2 linked regions of the Selenomonas sputigena genome follow. The protein of the gene in region 1 interacts with the protein of each later gene in a pairwise test. Links are inferred from orthologs where the notes say so. Each region holds a gene or a part of one and is shown on either strand. Other genes may lie near its edges.

Region 1 (8,058 bases):
TCCCCTTGCCGCTCAATGCGATGTCCGCAGCGCACTTCCCCGTCAGGGAAAGACCGTCCACAGGCAGCACGGCAGCGATTTCCTCGCCCGAAAGCCCCTTCGCTTCGACGTGTGCGCTGTAGGAGCCGTCCGCCGTGCGGAGCATCCCCCCGCCCTCGAACGTGCCTCCCAAGGCTCCTGCCTCGCCGCTCGCCGTCAGAAGGCCGTCCTCGTAGTGCCCCTTTGCCTTCACCGCTGAAAGCGATGTGCCGTAGAGCGTCGCGACCGGGGCTTCGCACTCTCCGTCAACCTTCCAGTCCTGCGGCGTGCCGTAAACGGAAGCGAGGACGCGCACCGAACCTTGGAAAGGGCTCTGCGCCAAGATTTTCGACGGATCAAAGGCCGCGGACTCGACGACGAAGTTGAAGCTCGGCACTTCCTCCTGCCAAGCGACCTTCCCATGAATGGACGCTTGCTGCTCTTCGGCAGAAGCACGCAAAAAGATGCGCGCCTCCTTGCCCGAAAAGACGACGAGTCCACGCGACGCCTCAACCTCCATGCCATGGACGAGCGCCTTCGCACCCGAAAGGCGCACGTCGCCCGCAAGCGAAACGTCATCCGCCTCGCGCACGAGCTTCAGCGCCGTCTCGTCGACGTGCAGCGCCTGCAGCTCGATCTCGTCGGGAAGCACGCCTTCGGGTAGGAATGCGATATAATCCATCGCATTGATATTTTCCCCCTTGAGCTTCAGTTCCTGCCGCTCTTTCGAGACTTCTCCCTCGACAGCGAGCGGTGCGCCCTTGCAGCTGGCCTCAGCTTCAACGGAGACAGAAGACTTGTGCACGAAGTCAAGCTCCGCCCCGATATCTTCCAAGGCGATTTCCTTGCCCGAAACGGCAACGTTCGCCTTTCCTTCCTTCACGCTGACCTTGCCGCAAAAATCATTTTCCCCTGCTTCCTGCTGCACGAGGTCGGCGACGTTCCAGCTTCCGTCCGCGCGCTGCTGCAGGGAAAGCTCTGGCTCTATGACCGTCACATGGGAAATCGCGGCAACAGGCGAGGCGGAAAGAGCCGCAAAGAGACTCATTTCCACCTCGGCGTGCGCAGCGCGCAGGATCTCCTCTCCCGCCCTATCCTGCACCGCGATGCCGTCAAGGGCAAGCGTATGCCAAGACTCGACCCGCACGGCGTCGATGGCGACGGGAACGCCGAGCGAATCGGACGCCTTTGCAGAAAGCGTCCTGCCCGCCTCCTCAACGTAAGCGCCCGTATGGGCGATGTAAGCCGCCATGCCGCAAACGAGCGCAAAAAGGAAGAGCGCGATGACGACTGCAGCGAAAACAATGCACCCCTTCTTCATCGGCTCTTCCTCCTCGTTGTCTCTTTTTCAAGTTATGCGGCACGAAAGGACATCGCGGCTCGATGCGCTTTACATCTCCCCCGCTGCAGCCGCTTCAGCTGCCGCATCCTTCTCTGCGGTCTTGACAGGTGCGGTCTTGACGGGTGAGCCGTGCGTCACGGGAATCATCGCATCGTCCTTCGCCGTGCGGCTCTTCCTGCTCTTCTCATCGAGCAGCTTCTGCTCAGCGGCCATCTTCTCCGCCGCCTCATCCGTATGGTAGAGCGCTGTCTCGGCCTGTTCCTTCGCCGCCTTATAGTACTTGCCGTCGACTTTCTCACGGTAGGAAACGGTGTCGAGATCGACGGGCAGGCCCATGGCCCGATCGAGCGCCGCCTTGCTGAGGTTGTAGTTGTAGAGCGCATCGTAGTAATTCGTCTGCGCCGCGACAAGCTTTTCGTCGGCGTCCGTCACGTCGAGGTTCGTGCCGACGCCCGCCGTGTAGCGCACCTGCGCGATCTTGAAGTCCTCCATGGCATGCTCGACGGCGACACTTGTCGTCTCGATATTCTTCTCCGCCGCCAGAAGACTCAGGTACGCCGTCTGCACGTCGAGCGCAATCTGCTCGCGCGTGTCCTCCGCCGCCTGCTGCAGCTTGTGCACCGCCGCACGCTTCTGGTTCACCTGCGCCTGCGTCACGTTGTTATCAAAGGCCGCCCAGTTCGCCTGTATGCCGATCGACCAAGTGTCCGCCGAATCCGTGTTGTTGGAAAAGAGGCTGTCGCCGCCGACCGTGCGGGATGCCGCTGCACTGACCTGCGGCAGCGAAGCGCCGCGCGTCGCCTCCATGGCAGCGTTCGCCTGACGCACGGCATAGTCCGCCGCGATGCCGTCCGCACGGTGCGCGAGCGCGTACTCCGTGCAGTCCTCAAGGCTCAGATCATACTTTCTGTAGGCGAGTTCGTCCGCCAACGAGAGCTTCGTGTCCGTCGGCAAGCCGATGATCTTATTGAGTTCAGCGATGGCGACGTCGTAGTTGTTCGTCACGTTCACGAGACTCTGCTCAGCATTCGCGAGCGAGACCTGGGATGCGAGCACATCGGAACGCGCGACCGTGCCCACCTTGTATTGCGCGTTGACATTTGCCAGATGACTCTTCAAATTGGCGACGGACATCTCGCCGACCTTGATGAGATTGCGGTATTCGAGCGCCTTGAAATATTGTCCCGTCGTCTGGTAACGCACCGCCTGCTTCGTGCCTTCGAGCGCGAGATCGGCATTGTTCACGCCGTAGCGCGCCGCCTCGATGCCGCGCTCGATGCTGCCGCCCGTGTAGAGCGGGAAGGAAAGCGCCGCGCTGCTCCGAAAAGCATAGTCGTGGTCGTACATCTTGTATGCCTTGCCGCCGACGCGGTTGCCCTGCGTCGAGAGCGTGAGCTTCGGGCCTGCCGTGCGGCGCGCCTCATGGTATGCCCAGTCCGCCGCATCCACATCGGTCACGGACGACTTGATCGAGCGATTGTTCTCAAGCGCCAGTTCCACGCTCTCGGAGAGTGCAAGAGAGCGCGTCTCCGCTGCGGACGCAGATGCGAAGCTCAGGGAGAAGAGCCCGCCCGCGACGAGCGCCGCAAGCTTCTTGGAAAAATGTTTTGACTGCTTCACAATGATTCCTCCTAAAATGACTGGTGCAGACCGAAGTAGGCGGTGCGCCGCTCGCTGCGATTGAGATCTTTGAGTTGGCCCATCAGATACGTATCTTCACGCAGACGATACTGCGCGGAAAGGCGCAGGCGGAAATCGTTGGGGTCGTAGGCGTCGGCGGAGAAGCACCAGCGATTTCCCACATTCGCATCAAGTCCGATGCCCGGCTCGCCCGCGATGAGTCCCGCGCGTGCGCCGAGCCTGCCCTTCGTGCGGCCGACCTCAAGATTCAAATCGTTCCCCTCGCCGATATCCTCGACGCCGACGCGCAGGAAGCGATCGGGCCTGTCCTCCTTGGAAACGTCGACATTGAAGTTCGTGATCCAGTCGCGATCCTTGCCGCTGTATAGGACGTCGAGCGAAGGCTGCGCCTCGATGCTCTTCAAGTTATCGAGCGTGTCGTTCGCCTTCTCCGTGACAGCGCGCGCCTGATGGATCGTCGCCTTGAGATCTTCGCGCACCGTGGGATCGCCCGTGACGTCGTGCAGTTCCTCCGCCACTTGCCGGATGTTCTCGCTCGCCTTGGCGACGTTCAGTAGCGTCAAGCGAAGATTGGCAGCCGTCGCGCCGCCATCGGAGACGTCTGCCGCCATCTGGCGCACCGTCTCCGTCGTCGCGGCAAGATTCGCCAAGATTGTGCGCATCTCCTGCATCATCGCGTGCATATTGCCCTCGTTCTGCAGCGCGACGCGCCCGAGCACAGCCGTGAGATCGCGGATGTGCGCCGTGACCTCGCGCACATTTTCCGCCGAGCCGAGAACGGACTCCTTCATGCGCGGATTGCCGAGGATGTCGTTCAACGAACCGAGGAGATCGTGCACATCGGACACCGCCTCGCTCACGTTCTCCAGCACGGAATCGACGCTCGTCTCGTCCGTGCCGATGACGAAGTCGCCGTCCTTCAAGTAATCCGTACTCTTCGAGCCAGCCGGCGAGATGAGAACGAACTTGTCGCCGAGGACGCTGTTCGCCGAGAGAGAGATTCGCGCATCGCGCGGGATCTGAATGTCAGGATAGACGGAGAGCGTCACGCGCACGCCCGTCCCCTCCGGCTCAATGGATTTGACCTTGCCCGCGGGCACACCCGCATAGCGCACGTCCGCTTCCGGGGCAAGCCCCACGACCTGCGTGAAGCCTACATAAATCGTATAATTGCGGCTCGTCGAAAAAGAAAATCCCTGAAGCTGCAGGAGCACTGCCGTCAAAATCGCGATGCCAAGAAGCGTGAACGCTCCCACCTTCGCTTCCGTCGTCATAAACCCGCCTCCTTCTCTTCCGTCTCCACCGCGCGAAAAAACGCGCGGACGCGCGGATCTTCGAGCTTTCTGAACCCTTCGACCGTATCGAGTGCAATGAGCGATCCCTTGTGCAGCATGGCGATGCGGTCGGCGATGCGGCAGGCGCTCGCCATGTCATGCGTCACGACGACGCTCGTCACGCCAAGCTTCCTCTGCGTCTCGATGATGAGGTCGTCGATCTTCGCCGACGTCAGGGGATCGAGTCCCGAACTCGGCTCATCGTAGAGGATGATGGACGGGTCGATGGCGATGGCGCGCGCCAAGCTCACGCGCTTCTTCATGCCGCCCGACAGTTCCCCCGGCATCATGCGCTCGCTGCCGTCGAGACCGACGAGATGCAGCTTCTCGCGCACAATGCGCACGATCTCCGCCTCCTTGAGACGCTTGTGCTCGCGAAGCCCGAAGGCGACGTTCTCCCCTACGGTCATGGAGTCGAAGAGCGCCGAATACTGGAAGACCATGCCCATCCTCAGGCGCACCCGGTCAAGCTCGTTTTCCGTCATCTGTGAGATTTCGGCGTCATCGATCCAAATCCTGCCCGAGGTCGGGCGGATCAGCCCGATGATGAGCCGAAGGAGCGTGCTCTTTCCCGAGCCCGAGCCGCCGATGACGGCGAGCGTCTCACCGTCTTTGACGCAGAGATCGAGAGGGTGCAGCACCTCATGGGAAGCGAAGCTCTTCGTCACACCTTCCAGCCGTATCATATCTTCCACCTCAGCCCGTCAATAAAGCAAGAACGACAGGAACACATTCAAAAAGAAAATGCAGACGATCGCCGCCACGACGCTCTTCGTCGTGGCGCGTCCCACGCCCTCCGCCCCTTCGGGCGCATGAAGCCCGTACCATGCGCCGAGGACGGCGATGACGACGCCGAACACCGCCGCCTTGATGAGTCCGCCCGTGACATCGTGCGGCACAGCAAAGACATGGATGGAGTTCGTGAAGGTATAGGAGGCGATGCCCGCATAGTGCACAGCGACGAACCAGCCGCCGAAGACGCCGATGACATCGCCGAAGACCGTCAGGAGCGGCACCATGCACATGCACGCGATCATGCGCGGCACGACGAGGTAGCCGATGGGACTCGTCGCCATGACGCGCAGGGCGTCGATCTGCTCCGTGACCTTCATCGTGCTGATCTCCGCCGTGATGGCAGACCCCACGCGCCCTGCGCAGACGACGCCGACGAGCACGGGGCCAAGTTCGCGCCCGACGGCGATGGCTATGACGCCGCCGATCGTCGACTGCGCGCCGAAGCGGATGAACTCATGCGCGACCTGCAGGGTCATGACCATGCCCGTGAAAAGCATCGTCAGAGAGACGATAGCGAGTGAGTCTACGCCGAGATGCGACATCTGCGCGAAGACGTGTCGGAAGCGCAAGGGGCGGCGCATCTCTTTGAGGGCGGCGGCAAGGAGCAAAATGACGGAGCCAACCCACTCGAATCTTTCGAGCACGAACGAACCGATTTTCTCCAACAGCCGCGTCATCATCTCTTGTCCTCTTCCTCGATCAGCAACGAGGCATGGATCACATTGTCTATGACATACCCCGTCTCAAACCTCGCCTCAAAGGGATTACCCTGCTTCTTCGCCTTCTGCCCGAGGAGGTCAATGCGCTTCTCCTGCTTCTTACGCGGTGCGCCCTCCTGCTTCTTCAGGCGCTTCTTCGCTTCCTTCTTCTCCTCCGCCGAAAGGGGCAGCTTGGGCGCGATCGCAGGCGCTACGATGATCTCATTGTTCCTGCCGAGCTGCAGGAACTGCTTGAGCTTGTCCGCCGTCGTCTGCGTCTTGTCCTCCTCTGCGCTCGTATCGATGCCGAGCGCGTTCTGCAAAAGAGCCGCCGTCACGGGGATGAAACTGCCGCCGCGCACATCGAGGCTCAGGACGCCCGGCGCTTGGCTCTCCGGCACATGGTAGGGAATCAGCAGCTCTTCCTTCTCCCTGCGGAAGGGCTTGATCGTCGTGCGGAAGTTCACCGTCTCGCCCGGTTTTGCCGAGGGCTTTTCGGGCACAGCGGAAATCAAGGAGGCCGTCTTGCGCGTACTTTCCATCTCGATGTCGACGTCAACAGAGGTCACGTCGGCCTCCTCTTCCGCATTCTGACAAAGGAGCGTCATGACCTGCGCCAACTCGCCCACGGAAGCCTGTCCGACGTCCGAGGCTGTATAGTACATGTTCGAGCGCTCGATTTTGCCATCTTCGCCCGCCGTCGTGCGAATCGTGAACTTGAGGTTCGCCGTCGCCTCGCCGAGCGTGTCCGACGTCTTGCCCATCGCCGCGTAAGCGATGCCAGGCACGAGAACCGGCAGAAAATCCTCGTCATAGGCGATCTGCGCCGCAAACTTCCTGTCGTAGCCGAGCGACGTGTCCTTCACGCGCACGCGCATCGGCACGCTCTCGGGAAATGCGCCGATGATGCCGGCGACACCCGCCTCTCGGTCCTGATTGATGCGCCCGATGATGTTGCCGATGCTCGCAATCTTCATGCCGTCCGTCGGACCGCTGATCGTGCCGACGACTCTGGCATCCGTCATGAAGTAATTGACATTTCCCTTGTGCAGGAACGGATGACCAAAGGCGAGCACGCGCTTTCCGTCGACTGCCGTCACCGTCCCCGTCGCGCCGACGGAAAAATCGCCGTAGGAAACGGCGACGCCGACGGCGCTCCCGGGCGCGAGAGCCGCATCATAGACGACATGCGCACCTGGCGTCGGCGTGCCGAAGGCCGGCATCTCGCCCGCCTTGAACCCGAGGGCGGAAAGCTTCTCCTCCATATAGGCGGAGCCGCTTCTGCCGAAGCCTGCGAGATAGAGCGCCGACTTCGCCTGCGTCTCGTGCTGTTTCGCTGCGGGCTTCACGCCTTCTTCAGCGACGGGCTTCTTCTCCGCAGGTTTCTCTTCCACCGGTTTCTTTGATGCTCCTGCCGGTTCTTTCGTCTCCTTCACTGGCTCTTTCATCGCCTCGGCGGGTTGCTTCTCTGTCTCAGCAGGATCTCCCTTCGCCTTGGCAGGCCTCTTCCTCGCTTCTTCGGATCTTTCTCTTTCCGCTGCAGGCCTCTTCTCCGCTTCTGCAGGCTTTTTCTTTTCTCCCGCAGGCTTCTTTTCTGCCTTTGCAGATTCTCCCTTCTCAGCCGCAGGTTTCTTCTCTGCCTTTGTCTTCTTTTCTTCAGCAGCTGCAGCTTTTTCCTTCTCTGCTTTCTTTCTCTTTTCGGAATCTTTCCCCTGCTTTCCTGCTGGCTTCTTGTCGGGCTTTTCCGCCGTCCCCTCGGCTAGCTCAGGCAGTTCTTCCTTTTCGAGCTTGGCACGCTTTCCTGCCGTCTGCTCCGTCCCACCTTCGCCGCCTTCGCCGGCGCCTTCACCGATGCCCTCGCCCATGCCTTCGCCCATCGGCTCATCGGCGTCCGCTGCCTTTTCCTTCTTTTCCTTCTTTAGATGAACCGCCTTGTAATCGGGCATATCCCAGATGGGCAGCATCTCATCGATCGGCGTGATGAAAAACGTATAGAGGCTCATGCCCTTGATGCCTGCCGAAAGCGCCCCGACAAGCGCCCCATCCACATAGACTGGGCTGCCGCTCATGCCCTGCAGCGTGCCGCCTGTGCGTTCAACGACAGGGCCTGATGCCTTCGCCATGATGCGGTTCGTCGACGATCCTTCCTCGTACGTGCCGACGACATCAACATGGAATGGCACGATCTCGCCCGACTCATCGACCACGGTGTACGCCGTCCCCTCCATGC
Region 2 (5,027 bases), 1.3 Mb from region 1 along the record:
ATGGATGCGCTCGAAAAGGCGGGACTTCTCGCTGACGGCACGCGCAAGAACCTCCTCGAAAACGAAGTCGTGCTCATCGTTCCCAAGGATGGCGGCAAGGCGATCACCTCCTTTGAAGCGCTTGCGACTCCTACGGTTTCTCGCGTTGCACTCGGCGAGCCGAAGGGCGTTCCCGTCGGCCAGTACACGGAGGAAATCCTCACGAAGCTCGGCATCCTCGACCAGGTGAAGACCAAGGCGGTCTACGGCTCCGACGTGCGCCAAGTTCTCTCGTGGACGGAGACGGGCGACGCGGACTGCGGCGTCGTCTACGCGACGGACGCTGCCATTTCCGACAAGGTCAAGGTCGCAGCGAAAGCTCCGGCAGGCTCGCACAAGCCCGTCATCTATCCCGCTGCCATCTTGAAGGACACGAAGCACATGGACGAGGCGAAATCCTTCCTCGACTTCGTTTCCTCGGAAAAGGGCACGGCAATCCTTGAAAAGTACGGCTTCAAAGCCGCCGGAAAATAATGGAACTTGAAGTCAAAATCCGCAAGAAGCTGCGCGGCTTCGATCTTGCCGTGGAATTTTCCGTGCGCGACGAAGTGCTCGCTCTGCTCGGCGCCTCGGGCTGCGGCAAGAGCATGACCTTGAAGTGCATCGCGGGCATCGAAAAGCCCGACGAAGGTCGCATCCTGCTCAACGGGCGCACGCTCTTCGACAGCGAAAAGGGCGTGAACCTCGCGCCGCAGAAGCGCCGCGTCGGCTACCTGTTCCAAGACTACGCCCTCTTTCCCAACATGACCGTCGCCGAGAACATCACGTTTTCGGCGCACGGCACGAAAGAAGAAAAGCGCAAGCTCCTCGAAAGGGAGCTTGCGCGCTTTTCGCTTGCGGGACTCGAAAACTCTTACCCCAAGGAACTTTCGGGCGGACAGAAACAGCGCACGGCGTTCGCGCGCATCCTCGCCTCCGATGCCGAACTTCTGCTGCTCGACGAGCCGTTCTCCGCGCTCGACAGCTACCTCAAGTGGCAGTTGGAGCTGGAGCTGCTACACCTCTTCGACGACTACGGACGCGCCGCCGTCCTCGTCTCGCACGACCGCGGCGAAGCCTACCGCCTGGCCGATCGCATCGCCGTCCTGAGCAGCGGCGCCCTCGAATCGCTCGGCACGAAGCACGCGCTCTTCGAGCAGCCCGGCACACTCGCGGCGACGCTCCTCACAGGCTGCAAGAATATCTCCCGCGCACGCCGCACGGCAGAGCATGAGCTCTTCGCCGAGGACTGGCAAATCACGCTGCACTCTGCCGCCCCCGTGCCCGAGAACCTCCGCCATGTCGGCATCCGCGCCCACTTCTTTTCCCTGCGCGAAGAAGCGGCGGAAAACACGCCGCGCATGGAAGCCGTGCAGATCATCGAGGATGCCTTTTCCTACCTCGTCATGGCGAAGAAGGCGGATTCGGACGCCGCGCCCGTGCGTTGGGAGATTGAAAAAATCGCTTGGCAAGGGCTGGGGCAGAAAGAATTCTATCTGCATTTTCCCGCCGATCGGCTCATCTTGCTCGAACGATAGGAGGCGCACATGGAATTTTCTCCCTTTTGGATCACCTTGAAGACGGCGACGGTCGCCACCTTCATCTCCTTCTTCCTCGGCATCGCCCTCGCCTACGCCGTCCTCCATCTGAGGCGCTTCCAAGGCATTGCCGACGCCGTCATCACATTGCCCATGGTGCTGCCGCCGACCGTCGTCGGCTTCTTCCTCCTGCTCGTATTCGGCAGGAAAAGCCCTCTAGGGCAAATGCTCCTCGACTTCGGCATGCCGCTCGTCTTCACATGGAAGGCGACCGTCATCGCCGCCGTCGTCGTCTCGCTGCCCCTCATGTACCGCACGGCGCGCGGCGCCTTCGAGCAGCTCGACAAAAACATCGTCTATGCGGCACGCACGCTCGGCATCTCCGAGTGGCGCATCTTCTGGCGCATCCTCGTGCCGAACGCCAAGCACGGCATCGTTGCGGGACTCGTGCTGACGTTCACGCGTGCACTCGGCGAGTTCGGCGCGACTATCATGTTCGCAGGCAACGTCCCCGGCACGACGCAGACGATGTCCACAGCGATCTACGCCGCTGTACAGGCGAACGACTACGACCTCGCCTTCCAATGGGCGACGGCTCTCGTCCTCTTCTCCCTCGTCTTCGTCGCCGCCATGAACGCTTGGCTCGCGCGAAGCCGCGGCTAAAATACGGACGCAAAAAAAGCTTCCTGCTGCAGCGTCGCTGCAGCAGGAAGCCTTTCTATTTTAATTTGTTCGCGATGGATTTCGCGCCTTACATCATGCCCGGCATACCGCCGCCCATGCCCGGTGCGCCCATCGGCATCGGAGGCTCCTTCTCCGGCTTGTCCGCCACGAGCGTCTCCGTCGTCAGAACCATCGCCGCGATGCTCGCCGCATTCTGCAGAGCGGAGCGCGTGACCTTCGCCGGGTCGACGATGCCCGCGCCGATCATGTCGACGTACTCGCCCGTCAGAGCGTTGAAGCCCGTGCCGTTCGCCGACTTCTTGACGTTCTCGACGACGACGGAACCTTCAAGACCCGCGTTGTTCGCAATCTGGCGAACCGGCTCCTCGATGGCGCGCTTCACGATGTTGATGCCCGTCTGCACGTCGCCTTCGGCGCTCAAAGCGTCAAGCGCGGGCAGGATGTCGACGAACGTCGTGCCGCCGCCGGCGACGATGCCCTCTTCGACCGCCGCACGCGTAGCGTTCAGAGCGTCCTCGATGCGCAGCTTCTTGTCCTTCATCTCGACCTCGGTCGCAGCGCCGATCTCGATGACGGCGACGCCGCCCGCGAGCTTTGCGAGGCGCTCCTGCAGCTTCTCCTTGTCGAAGTCCGAAGTCGTCTCCGCAACCTGCTTCTTGATCTGCTCGACGCGCGCGTCGATCGCAGCCTTGTCGCCGGAGCCGTCGACGATCGTCGTCTCTTCCTTCGAGGCGCGAACCTGACGCGCCTGACCGAGATCCTCGATCTCGACGCTGTCGAGCTTCCTGCCGACTTCCTCGGAGATGACCGTGCCGCCCGTCAGGATAGCGATGTCTTCGAGCATCGCCTTGCGGCGGTCGCCGAAGCCCGGAGCCTTGACGGCAAGAGCCTTGAACGTGCCGCGCAGCTTGTTGACGACGAGCGTCGCAAGCGCCTCACCGTCGAGATCCTCGGCGATGATCATCAGTTCCTTGCCCTGCTTTACGACCTTCTCAAGAATCGGCAGGATGTCGGCAATCGCCGAAATCTTGCGATCCGTGATGAGGATGTACGGATTGTCGAGAACGGCTTCCATCTTGTCCGTGTCCGTGACCATGTAGGGGGAGATGTAGCCGCGGTCGAACTGCATGCCCTCGACGACCGAGAGGTTCGTGTCCATGGACTTCGACTCCTCGACCGTGATGACGCCGTCCTTGCCGACCTTCTCCATCGCCTCTGCGATCAGCTCGCCGACTTCCTCGTCGCCCGAGGAAATCGCCGCGACCTGCGCGATCGCCGCCTTGCCCTCGACCTTCTTCGAGTTGCTCTTGATCTCATCGACGAGCTTCTTGACCGCCTGGTCGATGCCCTTCTTGAGGATCATCGGGTTCGCGCCCGCAGCGACGTTCCTCATGCCCTCGTGGATCATCGCCTGCGCGAGAAGCGTAGCCGTCGTCGTGCCGTCGCCCGCGATGTCGTTCGTCTTCGTCGCGACTTCCTTGACGAGCTGTGCGCCCATGTTCTCAAACGGATCTTCGAGTTCGATGTCCTTCGCAATCGTCACGCCGTCGTTCGTGATCGTCGGTGCGCCGAACTTCTTGTCGAGAACGACGTTGCGACCCTTAGGCCCAAGCGTGACCTTTACGGCATTTGCCAAAGCGTCGACGCCCTTGCCGAGCGCACGGCGCGCTTCTTCATTGAACAAAACCTGCTTTGCCATGGTAAAACCTCCCAATATCTATCGAATCTATCGAATCTGCGCTCTCTCAGACAAATCTCAGAGAACCGCGAGGATGTCGCTCTCGCGAACGATCAAGTAGTTCTGCTCGTCAACCTTGACTTCAGAACCCGAGTACTTCGAGAAGATAACCTTGTCGCCCGTCTTGACTTCCATCTGCGCACGCGTGCCGTTGTCAAGCATCTTGCCCGTGCCGACTGCGACGACTTCGCCTTCCTGCGGCTTCTCCTTCGCCGTGTCCGGCAGCACGATGCCGCTCGCCGTCTTCATATCGCCTTCCGAAACCTTGATGACAACTCTGTCGCCCAATGGCCTGATCATGTTTATCTTCCTCCCAAATCAACGGAATCGCTGACGAATCAGCTCTTCCTAAATTCTTTTTTGTTAGCACTCGCATTGCTTGAGTGCTAACCACAGTTCTTATATTACTCATTTTTCGACAAATAGTCAAGAACTTTTTTTGATTTTTTGACCTTTTAGAGAAAAATCTGCCGCGAAGTGTAATAGAACGGCACGTTGTCAGTTTTCCAGACTCTTCTCATCGAGCAGAAAATCATAGACATTCATGAAGAGGACGCCCTTCTCATTATAATGCGGCGCCGGGCTGTCCTTCGTGATGATCATGCGCTTGAAAAAATCCCCCGTCAGCATCAGGGAGCGCTGCTCCTGCTCCATCTTCGCGGCATCCGGCAGCGCGTAGGCAGACTGAATGTAATAGCGCTTCGAGCCCTTATTGCAGACGAAGTCTATTTCGAGCTGCCTGCGGATGCTGCTTCCCTTATCATTCGTGCCGTACTGCTGGATGACGCCCACATCCACATTAAACCCACGGATCTTCAGCTCATTGAAGATGATATTCTCCATGCTGTGCGTTTCCTCCAGCTGTCTGAAATTCAGTCGGGCATTCCGCAGCCCCATGTCCGTAAAATAGTATTTCACTGGAGTGTCCATGTATTTCTTTCCCTTTACGTCATAGCGCAGAGCACCGTCAATCAGAAACGAATCACACAGATAATCAATATAGCGTTTGATCGTACTGTTGCTGATCTTCTTTCCCTTGACCGAGCGAA

Evidence for each region. The genes of interacting proteins can lie anywhere in the genome.
Region 2: the proteins of OL236_RS00770 (region 1) and groL interact in binary tests that used the Escherichia coli proteins (3 or more experiments, as listed by UniProt). The link is inferred for Selenomonas sputigena from one-to-one orthologs.

The regions. Positions count from the first base shown.
Region 1 is NZ_CP110383.1:151,998-160,055, reverse strand. What follows is about bases 3,147-6,040. They hold OL236_RS00770 (ABC transporter ATP-binding protein), read right to left. Parts: upstream 5,022-6,040; coding sequence 4,272-5,021; downstream 3,147-4,271. Other genes in these bases: OL236_RS00760 (SpoIVB peptidase S55 domain-containing protein), read right to left, coding at 5,807-6,040; OL236_RS00765 (MlaE family ABC transporter permease), read right to left, coding at 5,040-5,807; OL236_RS00775 (MlaD family protein), read right to left, coding at 3,147-4,275. Outside these bases: OL236_RS00785 (translocation/assembly module TamB domain-containing protein), read right to left, coding at 1-1,339; OL236_RS00780 (TolC family protein), read right to left, coding at 1,409-2,980; more of OL236_RS00775, read right to left, coding at 2,992-3,146; more of OL236_RS00760, read right to left, coding at 6,041-8,058. UniProt on the Escherichia coli protein: Part of the ABC transporter complex MlaFEDB, which is involved in a phospholipid transport pathway that maintains lipid asymmetry in the outer membrane by retrograde trafficking of phospholipids from the outer membrane to the inner membrane.
Region 2 is NZ_CP110383.1:1,425,830-1,430,856, forward strand. What follows is about bases 1,624-4,592. They hold groL (chaperonin GroEL), read right to left. Parts: upstream 3,940-4,592; coding sequence 2,308-3,939; downstream 1,624-2,307. Other genes in these bases: modB (molybdate ABC transporter permease subunit), read left to right, coding at 1,624-2,219; groES (co-chaperone GroES), read right to left, coding at 3,997-4,278; OL236_RS06980 (ATP-binding protein), read right to left, coding at 4,477-4,592. In the rest of the region: modA (molybdate ABC transporter substrate-binding protein), read left to right, coding at 1-513; OL236_RS06960 (sulfate/molybdate ABC transporter ATP-binding protein), read left to right, coding at 513-1,556; more of modB, read left to right, coding at 1,566-1,623; more of OL236_RS06980, read right to left, coding at 4,593-5,027.